Regions from separate parts of the Nocardioides sp. F233 genome, predicted to be linked through region 2. Evidence: predicted binding sites of a transcription regulator. Region 2 holds the regulator's gene; the other holds the start of a gene.
What was found. The regulator LexA, encoded in region 2, represses DNA repair genes until DNA is damaged. The targets are predictions, from matches to a motif close to TCGAACANNTGTTCGA.
Positions count from the first base shown of each region.

Region 1: ACZYRU_RS06415 (HNH endonuclease signature motif containing protein) is a predicted target of LexA. The motif match lies at 4,484-4,499, and genes of this name have one in related genera.

Region 1 is NZ_JBVASH010000002.1:5,309-10,999, forward strand. It holds gene ACZYRU_RS06380 (TetR/AcrR family transcriptional regulator) at 1-231, opposite strand, end outside; gene ACZYRU_RS06385 (APC family permease) at 348-1,769, shown strand; gene ACZYRU_RS06390 (hypothetical protein) at 1,812-2,153, opposite strand; gene ACZYRU_RS06395 (hypothetical protein) at 2,262-2,564, shown strand; gene ACZYRU_RS06400 (DUF7677 family protein) at 2,666-3,028, shown strand; gene ACZYRU_RS06405 (hypothetical protein) at 3,218-3,655, shown strand; gene ACZYRU_RS06410 (DUF6331 family protein) at 3,725-4,132, opposite strand; gene ACZYRU_RS06415 (HNH endonuclease signature motif containing protein) at 4,514-5,691, shown strand, end outside.
Region 2 is NZ_JBVASH010000001.1:1,057,817-1,063,507, forward strand. It holds gene ACZYRU_RS05060 (ATP-dependent DNA helicase) at 1-1,994, shown strand, start outside; gene ACZYRU_RS05065 (MXAN_6640 family putative metalloprotease) at 2,033-3,592, opposite strand; gene lexA (transcriptional repressor LexA) at 3,659-4,408, opposite strand; gene ACZYRU_RS05075 (LysM peptidoglycan-binding domain-containing protein) at 4,675-5,061, shown strand; gene ACZYRU_RS05080 (hypothetical protein) at 5,190-5,531, opposite strand.

The DNA of each region.
Region 1 (5,691 bases), on a different contig from region 2:
CGTGACCAGCGAGAGCCGGTCGTCGTAGAACCGCTTGCGGGCCCGGGAGTGGACCTCGTTGAGCAGGCCCTGCACGTCGTCGAAGTAGTAGTGCACGGTGCCGGTCGAGACGCCCGCCCGCGCTGCGACGTCGCGGATCCGCAGGCCGGCGGCCCCGACCTCGCGCAGCACCTGGAGAGCTGCGGCGACGATCTGGTCGCGCCGCTGCTCCTGGTCCTTGAACCGTGCCACCCCGTGCCTCCTCGCTGCTCTTCCTGACGCTGCGTCAGGAATGCAGAGGTTACAGATTGCCTATTGACAGAGGTATCCAAACAGTTCTTTGATTCAACGTCAAAGAAAGGGGTGCCATGTCCGAGCTGCACCAGGCCACGTCCACCGGCCGCTACGAGCAGGAGCTCGCGCGGTCGCTGTCGATGCGCGAGAACATCCTCATCACGCTGTCGTCGGTGACGCCGGCGTCCAGCGTCTTCATCATCGTCCCGGCGATCCTGCTGGGCGTGGGCGGCGCTTCGGTGCTCACCATGGGGCTCGCTGCGCTGGCTGCCGTGCTCGTCGGCGTCTGCTACGCCGAGCTGTCCGCGACGTACCCGGTCACCGGCGGGGAGTACACCTGGGCCGCGCGCCTGCTCGGTCGTCCCCTCGGGTTCGGCACCTTCGTGCTGACGATGGTCAACGGGATCCTGATCATCGCCGTGATCGCGCTCGGCACCGGCGACTACCTCAGTGCCGCCTGGTCGGCGTTGGACGGGGTCTGGGTCGGAGTCGTCGTGATCGTGGCGACGACCGCCGTCGCGGCGCTCGACATCCGCACCAACGCCTGGGTGACCGGCGTCTTCCTCGCGACCGAGCTGCTCGCGCTGGTCGTGCTCACCGTGCTCGGGTTCCTCAACCCCGAGCGGGGCCCGGGCGCCTTCTTCTCCGCCCAGACCGCCGGTGACCACGGCCTCGAGACCGTCGGCGTCGCAGCGATCATCGCGCTGCTGCCGGTCGCGCTGTTCGCGTTCAACGGGTACGGCGCCGCGGTCTACTACGTCGAGGAGACCAAGGACGCCAACCGCACGATCGGCCGGGTCATCATGGTCTCGCTCGTCGTGACCGCGCTCGTCGAGATCATCCCGCTCGCCGCCGTCGTGATCGGCGCCCCGAGCATGGAGGCCCTGCTCGGCAGCGACGCCCCGATGAACTACTTCCTGCTCGAGCGCGGCGGGTCCGCCGTCAACACGGCCGTCAGCGTCGGCATCGCCCTCGCCATCGTGAACGCCGTCATCGCCGTCATCATCCAGATCGCCCGCCTCGTCTACGCCTCGGCCCGCGACCGCTCCTGGCCCGGTCCCGTTGACGACGTGCTCGGCCGCATCCACCCGCGCTTCCGCTCGCCCGTCAACGCCACCTTCCTCGTCGGCGCCCTCTCCGCCCTGACCGCCGCCTTCATCCCGCTGACCTGGCTGATCACCGCCACCGGTGCCTCAGTCGCGCTGGTCTACCTCGTCGTCGGTGCGTGTGCGTTGCGGTTGCGCCGGCCGGGCGCGGCGGGTTCGCGCGGCTACCGGATGCCGCTGTGGCCGCTCCCGCCGGTGCTGCTCGTCGCGGGAATGCTGTACGTCTGTGCCGAGGTCGGGCGGGACGCGCCCTCGCAGCTGGTGATCGGGCTGGTCACGGTCGGGATCGGGGTCGCGTACTACTTCGGGTTCATCCACCCGCGGCGCGGGGAGCGGTGGACGCTGCCGGACCCGGTGGAGGAGGAGGCTGACGGCGAGAGGGCTTCCTGACGAGCATGCGATGGCTGGGTGTCCGGACTGTTCGTTTGCGGGCTATCGGTCGTGACGCACGTGCTCTTCGATCACTGTCGCGGAACGTGCGGCTACGAGCATCGAACTCTGACCACCGGCAACCTCCGCGTCCCATGCCCACACGCGGACGTTCTCCGGGTCACCCAGGTAGGGCCGAGCGCTTGCCTCCTCCTCGAGCAGCACTGGCCTGAAGACTGGCCAGCTGAAGCTGTCCCCGATGACGGCGAACTCCACGTCGTCGAAGCGCACCTCGATCTCGTGGTGATAGGTCAGGTCGTTGTCGGCAATCAACACGAGTTGACCTCCAGCCCAGGAGTGGACCGCCCACTCGGCCCATCGCTCATTGAGACGCGAGAGATCCATGCCCCGAGGATAGGCGTCGCTCGTTCTGGCAAGCACCGGTCCGGCGCAGCTCAATGGGGAGACCTCCGGATCTGCCACAAGGCGGGCTCTGCTGACTACGGTGCTGACATGGCGGAAGACCCGAGGGCTCGCATCCTCAACAAGCTCTGGAGAGAGATTCGCTCCATAGACGCCGAGAACGTCAGCCAGATCCCTGCGGCCCGACGGGCCATCGATGCTGGCGCAGGCCCACACGACCTCGCGAAGGCCATGACGGCCGCGGCCTATGAGTCGGTGTTCCATACGCTCTACGTGCTGACTGGCGAGGAGGAAATGGCCGCTCTTGCTGACTCGGGTGCAGTCGAGATGCTCCACGAGGATCTCCTGACCGCTGACCCCAGTGGACGCGAGACCCGCGACTTGTTCGAGTAGCGAAGCCGCAATCCGCTCCGACACGCCAACAGCTGAATGTCGGTGACCTGCAAGAGAACCGATCAGCCGCTCTCGTGACCTCGCTGTGCCACGATCCACGCATGTCCTCGCGAGGCAGAGATGGTGACCCCCGGACCGCACTCAGCCATGGCGCATCAGGCGCGCTGCGACAGTTCGCCGGATGGTTCGCGCGAGGATCAATCGGCCATCCGCTCTTCGACGGTGGCAGGCCGCAAGGTCATCCGGATGTGGCGGACTATCGCCTGTCCTCGGGAGACGACGCTAGTGCGGTTGAAACTGCGTTCGCGATCTTCGCCAACAACCTGCAGTTGGACGATGCGGGCAACCCGACCAATGCGAAGTTCGCCGAGCGACGAGCAGCCTGCGAGTTCTTCCGTTACCAAACGGGGCGCTGGCCCGAAGGCGAGCCAGAACTTCGCGAGGGAGAAGCGGAGTTGCACTGAGCGACGGGGGCACTCACATGCCGTGTTCAGGGTGGAACGCGTCGTCTTGTCGGATCGCGGGCAACGGCTGTCTCCCAGGGTCTGGAGCGGCGATCCGTGACTGAAGACCCAGTCATGCCGCCGGGGTCGCCTCCTGTGCGGACAACAAGGGGTACCCGGTCGTCACGGCTGGTGACTACCTTTCCGATCGTGCAGCCACTGTCCTCTGTGTTCATTCGCCGACCATTCCACTGGGGCATCGTCGTTGTGATCGATCCCGAGACTGGCGATGTTCCCGACGTGGACCCCGAGTCATCCGTATCCGCATCGCCAGGTGGACTCGTCGTGTTGATTCGGCACGCGCAGGACGTGGATTCGTTCGACGGCGACATCGATTTCGCTGAAGCCGAGGTGGAGGTTCGACTCCTTGCCGAGGCAGGCCCGCAGGACGCGCGTCGGGTGCTCTACGCCGGTCACCTGAATGTGCCTTCCGGCCGACTGTCTGTCGGTGATGCGGACGGGGACGAGTTGATTGGTGCCCATCGGGGCTGGAACGAGGTTGTCGTCTCCGTGGGCTCCGATGTCGAGGAGGACGACCTCAGCCCCGACGCGGTACGCATTGACCTGCTCCCTGTCGAAGCGCACTGACCATCTGGTAGCTGGGCTCGGCATGGGTCTGACGCGATTCGCTCCATCACGCCGGTGCCCGCACCTCGTCTAGCGCGGTGGAGTTGCCTTCGCGGCAAGGTCGTCCAGCAGATTGGAGTAGGCGGATGGCGTCAGGACGTCGTTGAACAGGTCCGCGGAAACCGCTTCGGCATCGATCTTGCGAATGGTGCGCGCGGCCTCTCGAAGGTGAACCACGAGGGCAGGCACATCACCTGGGCTGCGATCGCGACCCATGACACCGCCCGGGTCCTTCGTGCCCCAACCGCACGCCCACGCCACTGAATCGTCCGAGAAGTCGTAGGCATCGAGTCCACAACAGCCCGGGACACACTCGCGCTGAAGCGTCACCCAGAACCAGTCCGCATCCGGGATCAGGTGATCGATCGAAGTCACCTCGCGGTCTCCTTGGGCAGGACGAACCATCCGCCAACCCTCACCTTCGGCATCGCTCGGCACCTCGCCAGCATAGGAAGGAGTCAGGGTTCGGCGCCTCCGTTGTCATCTGCGGCAGGCAGCGCGGATCTGCCGCGATCCGCTCGACATGTCGATGAGCGGTGAGACGGCTACGCCTGGAAGATGCCGCTCTCGGACTCAGTATCGAACGCACGGGCTCCCAGCCGGTCCAGAAGCCGGCGCACGCAGGTGTCAGCCGCGCGATGGTCGGTGGCGCGCACGTGCAGCGCGAAGGACTTCAGGGGTCGGTGCAGATTCGTCGGCAGCAGGGCCCCGCGTGACGCGGAGAATCCGGTGAGATCCGCCCGAGAGATTCGCCGGATTTTTCGAGGGTGGCTCACACAACCCCTTGATTCGAACATGTGTTCGAATTAGGATGAGCGCATGACTTCTCTCGGGGCGCTCGACACGGCAACCACCGTGGCGCAGCGTGCCGCGGAGCTGGCCGGTGCCGACTGGGGTCTGCTCGACGGCCCCGAGATGGTGGCGGGCGTGGAGGCGATCGCCGCGGCCCGGTCCTTCCTCGATGCGGCACTGTTGCGCGGGGTTGCTCGACTCGAAGCGACGGACGCGCTGCGAGAGCTGGGTTGGGCCTCGGTCAAGGACTATCTGACCCACCTGACCGGTGGTCACAAGGGCGCCGGCGGCGGACTGGTCCGTGCCGTCGAGCAGCTGCGTGACCTCCCCGAGGTCCAGGCCGCCCTCGAGACCGGGCGAGTCACCCTGCCCCAGGCGCGGGCGATCGCCTCGAAGGTCCACACGCTGCCCCGGGTGGCGGAGTTCCGGACCGCCGTAGCCGGACGGATGCTCGAGCTGGTCGACACCCACGGCCACGACGCCACCGACCTGCACAACGCGTTCGGCGACGTGGTCCGCGAGCTCGACCCCGACGCCGCACTCGTCAATGCCGAGAAGGGGAAGGCGAAGGCCGAGCGGGCTGCTCACCACGCCCGCCACCTCTCCTTCGCCGAGGACGGCCACGGCGGCGTCAGGGTCAAGGGCTACGGGAGCGTGGAGGACGCGGAGAGGATCAAGGCCACCCTCCACCCGCTCGCCGCACCCGTCACCACCGAACCCGGTGCCTGCGGTGGGGTGAACCGTGCACCGGGTGAGGCGGTGTTCGACGAGGACGGCGTCGCCACTGCCGCTGCGTGCCTCACCCCCGGCTGTGGGCACGACGGGCGTGACCCCCGCGACGCCGGCGCCCGGCTCTGGGACGCCCTCGTCGACGCGTGTGATCGGCTCGCCGCGACCGACGAGCTGCCCCGCGACCACGGCACCAAGCCCCGCGTGATCGTGCTCATCGACCAGGAATCCCTGCGCCAACAGGTGATCGACGCGGGCCTCGCCCGCAACGGCCAGACCCCGACCGGCGCACGGTTCTCCGCGACGGCGGTCCGACGGATGGCGTGCGACGCCGAGATTATCCCCACCGTCCTCGGCACCCACGGCCAGGTCCTCGACGTCGGCCGCACCCAACGACTCGTCACCGCCGCGATCTGGCTCGCCCTCGTCATCCGCGACCGACACTGCGCCTTCCCCGGCTGCACCCGCATGCCACT
Region 2 (5,691 bases):
CCACCACCGCTGCCGACCGGACCTCGCCGGTCCGCGACCTGCTCGCGACGGCGGTGGCCGCGCTCGGCGGCCAGGAGCGAGAGGGCCAGGTCGCGATGGCCGAGGCCGTGGCCGATGCGTTCGGCGACAAGGAGCACCTCCTCGTCCAGGCCGGCACCGGCACGGGAAAGTCTCTCGGCTACCTCGTCCCCGCCCTGCTCCACGACCAGCGCGTCGTCATCGCCACCGCGACCCTCGCGCTGCAGCACCAGCTGGTCGAGCGCGACCTGCCGCGCCTGGTGAAGGCCGTCGGCACGGTCCCGGGCGTCGACGCGTCGTACGCCGTGCTCAAGGGGCGCTCCAACTACGCCTGCCTGCACCGCGTGCGCGAGGGTGCGCCGGACGACCAGGGCCAGCTGATCCAGGCCGAGGACGCCATGGGCGCGATGGGCCGCAAGGTCCTGGAGCTGCGCAGCTGGGCCGAGAAGGCCGCCGAGGACCGCAAGACGGGGGAGCGCGACGACGCCCCGCGGCACACCGACAAGGAGTGGCGCCAGGTCAGCGTCACCGCCCGGGAGTGCGTCGGCGCCAGCAAGTGCCCCTTCGGCGAGGAGTGCTTCGCCGAGCGCGCCAAGGAGAAGGCGCAGAAGTCGCACCTCATCGTCACCAACCACTCGCTGCTCGCGATCGACGCGGTCGAGGGGATCCCGATGATCCCGGAGTACGACGCCGTCGTGATCGACGAGGCCCACGAGCTCGCCGCCCGGGTCACCCAGGCCGCCACCGACGAGCTGTGGGCCGCCGAGGTCGAGCGGGCCGCCCGGCGCAGCATCCGCCACGTCGAGGGGGAGGAGGCCGAGGACCTCGCCGACGCCGCCGACGCGCTGCGCGCCGCGATCACCGACGCCCCGGCCGGGCGCTTCGAGCAGGTCCCCGAGGCGCTCGCCGACGCGCTGGTGCTGGTCCGCGACGCCGCCCGCGCCTGCGTCGGCGCCTTCCCCAAGGCCGAGTCCGGCAGCGACCCCGACGCCGCGATGACCCAGGCCAAGGGCATGGTCCAGGAGGTCCTCACCACCGCCGAGCGGATGGCCGCCAGCTCCGAGGCCGACGTGCTCTGGCGCACCGAGGGCACCGACCGGATCCCGCCGATGCTCTGCGTCGCGCCGCTCCAGGTCTGGGCCCAGATGCGCGACAAGCTGCTCTCCGACAACACCGTCGTGCTCACCTCGGCCACGCTGATGCTCGGCGGCGACTTCGCGACCGTCGCCGGCTCGGTCGGGCTCAAGCCGTCCGAGCGGGTCGCGCCCGAGGCGCCGCGCAAGGACTGGCCCGACGACGCCCAGCCGTGGCGCGGGCTCGACGTCGGCAGCCCGTTCGACTACGCCAAGCAGGGCATCCTGTACGTCGCCCGCCATCTGCCCCCGCCCGGTCGCGACGGCCTCGGCCCGGCCCAGCTCGACGAGATCACCGAGCTGGTCGACCAGGCCGACGGCCGCACCCTCGGACTGTTCTCCAGCCGCCGGGCCGCGGAGGCTGCCGCCGAGCACGTCCGCAAGACGCTGCCCCACCTCACCACCCTCGCCCAGGGCGAGGCCCAGCTGCCCGAGCTCGCTCGCCAGTTCGTCGAGGACCCGCACACCTGCCTGTTCGGCACCCTCGGCCTGTGGCAGGGTCTCGACGTCCCCGGCGACACCTGCCAGCTGGTGATCATCGACCGGATCCCGTTCCCGCGCCCCGACGACCCGCTGATGAGCGCACGCCAGAAGGCCGCCGACCAGGCGGGCGGCAACGGCTTCATGCAGGTCGCCGCGACGCACGCCGCGCTCCTGCTCGCGCAGGGGGCCGGGCGCCTGATCCGTACGACGAGCGACCGTGGCGTGGTCGCCGTACTCGATCCTCGGCTGGCGACCGCCCGCTACGGCTCGTTCCTCAAGGCCAGCCTGCCGCCGATGTGGACCACGAACGACCCGAAGGTCGTGCGTCAGGCCCTCGGCCGCCTCAGCGGCCGGGCCTGACCCACGACCTTCGTCGGGGCCAGCCTGGATCAGCCGGTTCAGCGCGCGGTCGCGCTGACCTTCGCGGTCGAGTCCTTCTTGCCGGCGTTGGCGAAGGTGATCTCGATCCACTGCACCTTCTTGCCGAACTGGTAGCGCTTGGTCTTGTCGCCCTTGCGGTTGATCCTGACCAGCTTGGTGACCGGCGCCTGGCCCTTCTTCTTGATGGTGACCAGGACGTAGCCGCCCTTCGTGCGCTTCGGGCCGTCCACGTGGACGCGCAGGTGGGCCTTGCCGCGGAACTTCGACTTGAAGCGGATGGTCCGCGAGGCGAGGTGCTTGAGCTCGACCGAGTCGGAGACCGACCGGCGCGCGGGCGACAGCTTCACGCCGCGCCACAGCTTGGCCCGCGGATAGGCGCCGCCCTCGGAGTAGTTCAGGGCCGGGCGCCGGTTGGCCTCGGCGAACCGCCCGAACTGGGTGCGCAGGTCGGTGCCGCGCGCGGCGAGGGCGGCGCTGATCGCCTGCCGCGAGGTGGCCGACCCGGCAGCCAGGTCCCAGATGTCTCGCACGATGACGGGCATGCCGCCGGAGTCCGCAGGGAAGTGCTCGCTGAGGTACCTGAAGAAGATCCACGCGCCGTACGGGGCCAGGCCCCTGCGGTGGTCCAGCGGCTGCGCGGGCTGACCGAGCGGACCGCCCTTGAGGTACTGGCGGTTGTCGTTGATGTCCGGGTAGACCTCGTCCTCGGCCCAGGTCGCGGTCGCCTCGAGCAGCCAGCTGTCCTCGTTGACGTCGTAGGCGAACTGCACCGCGTGGAAGTACTCGTGGGCCGCGGTCACCTGCAGGTTGCCCAGCGGGCCGGGCACCGCGCCGAACTCGGCGTAGTCGTTGTCGAGGACGCAGTACGCCGCGGCGGTCACGTGGCCCGCGACCCGCTGGTCGGTCGTGCAGTAGCCGTAGAGGCCGCGCTTGCCGAGGTCGGCGAGGTAGACGTCGAACTCGTTGCCGTCGCTGACCGGCGTCCGGTAGCCCGCGGCGACGTACCGGTTGGCGACGTTCTTCATCACGTCGAGCACGATGGCCGGGTAGTTGACCGGCGCGAGCGGAGGTGCGTCCGATCCGGTGCTGGGCGAGTAGGCGCCCTGGACGTAGTGCACGCAGATCCCGCTGCCGCACAGCGGCGCCGCCTCGGGCGCGGTGTAGCAGGGCAGACCCGATCCCGGCGTGCACTCGATGCCGCCGGAGCCCGGGGGCGGGCGGTAGCCGGTGCCGGGCCGCGCGAGCAGCTGCGCCGCGTCGTCCTGCAGGTTGGTCGGCAGGTCGTCGCGGGTGAGCGCGAGGTCGCGCAGCGCCATGGTCAGGTCGGCACCGGTCGTGGTGTCGGTCGGCGCGGCGCTCGGAGCCGTGTCGACGATGTCCTGCACGGTCTCGAGGGCCTGCTCCGCGGTCGCCTGGGCGACAGTGTCGTCGATGTCGACGGGGACCGCGGTGCCGGCCGGTGCGGCCGGATAGGTGTCGTCCGCCCCGGCGACGCCGCCGAGGACGGACACCGTCAGCAAGGCAGCGAGGAGCGTGGACAGCAGCCCGATGAGGGGGAAGTGGCTGCGACGAGGCATCAGGACCGGCCTTTGGTATGGCGACAGGACAAGCAGACCCTATGTCACCGGCCGGTCAGGCAAACCTCACACCCGCCGCAGCACCGCCGTCACCTTGCCGAGGATGGTCGCGTTGGTGCCGTCGATCGGTTCGAACGCCGGGTTGTGGGGGAGCAGCCAGACCTTGCCGTCCTTGCGCTGGAAGGTCTTGACCGTCGCCTCGCCGTCGATCATCGCCGCGACGATCTCGCCGTTCTCGGCGGTCGGCTGCTGCCGGATCACGACGTAGTCGCCGTTGCAGATCGCGGCCTCGATCATCGACTCGCCGCTGACCTCGAGCAGGAACAGCTGGCCGTCGCCGACGAGCTGGCGCGGCAGCGGGAAGACGTCCTCGATCCGCTCCTCGGCGAGGATCGGGCCACCGGCCGCGATCCGGCCGACGACCGGCACGTTGGCGGGTGCCGGTGCGGCGTCGCCGATCCCGGTCTCGTCGTACGTCGTCTCCTCGGCACTCCCCATCGCCCGGCGCGCCGCCATCACCTCGGGCAGGAACACCTCGAGGGCGCGCGGCCGGTTGGGGTCGCGCTTGAGGAAGCCCTTCTCCTCGAGGGTGCGCAGCTGGTGGGCGACGCTGGAGGTGCTGGTGAGGCCGACCGCCTGGCCGATCTCGCGCATGCTCGGCGGGTAGCCCCGCTTCTCGATGCTGTCCTTGATGTGGGCCAGGACCCGCTGCTGGCGCGGGGTCAGGCCGGTCGCGTCGGCCGGTCCGTCGGGCAGCTCGGTGACACTGCTCGCCTTGCGGTCGCCCTTGCGCTCCGTGCCCTTGCGCTCAGTCATCGATCGCCCTCCAGATCAGCTCGGGTGGTGTGGTCCGGATCGACCGGGCCCGTGTGACGACGCTAACCGAACCTGGCCACCTGTTTCAAACATCTGTTCGAACCGCGTGTCGCGACACGCCGGTCGAACGAACTTTCGAACGGTGCTGGAAATCTTCGAACACCTGATCTAATCTCGTACACATGTTCGATCGAACGCCTGATCGAACACCTTCCGTCGGACCCCCTGGATACAACAGGTCCCGTCCACTTCCCCCGGAGGTTTCCATGAGCACCATCACCGTCGCGCCCCGCGTCACCGCTGTCCGCCGTACGTCGACTGCCCGCCCCGTTGCGGCCCGTCCCAGCGCCCGGGGCCAGGTCCGGCTGACCCGGCGCGGCCGCGCGGTCGTCTTCCTGCTGGCCCTGGCCGCCGTCGCCCTCGCGGCGATCTGGCTGGCCGCCGCCTCGGCCGCGACGCGCGAGGACGGCGGTGCGCCGCAGGTCCAGCTGGTGACGGTCGGCCCCGGTGACACGCTGTGGGACATCGCGAGCGACGCTGCCGCGACCTCGGGCGACGACGTGCGCGACATGATGCAGACCATCCAGCAGCTCAACACGCTCGACGGCAGCATGGTCTACGTCGGCCAGGAGCTGCGGGTTCCGACGCACTAGTCGCACCAGATGACTTCTTCGCTGCCTCGACCCCAGCGGAGATCGGGCCTGTACTGGCCTGGGGAAGACGAAGGGCGGGATCCGACCGAACCGGATCCCGCCCTTCGCGCGTCGTCGGGGCTGCGAGCTCAGCGAGCCGCGCGCTTGCCGCCCTTGGGGGCGGCCGGGTCCTTCTTGGGGCGGGGCTCGTGGTGGTGCGAGCTCATGCCCAGGGCGCGGGAGAGGCGGATGGCCAGCATGAAGGTGAGGAAGAGGCAGAGCATGGCGCCCAGCGAGGCGACGGCCATGAAGGCCCAGGCGCTGCCCTTGCCGTCGTGGCGTGCGGTCGCGCCGAAGTCGATGGCGGCGACGACGAGGTACCCCCAGGCCACGATGGACGCGGTCCCGCCGGCGGCGCTCAGCAGGAGGGCGGGCCGGAATTTCGCCTTCGCCCGATCGCCAGCCCGCTTGCCACCCGTCACGGCGGTCATTGTTCCTGATGGGTGGGTGGAATGCTCAGCCAACGCGCCCTCCACTGCTTCCGGGCGGCGTCGGCGGCCCGTCGTACCGCGGCGAAACGCCGGTCGGGGAGGGGTCGCGAAGCCGCCTTTGTGGCGGTGACCTGCGCAAACTCCGCCCGAGCCGGACCCC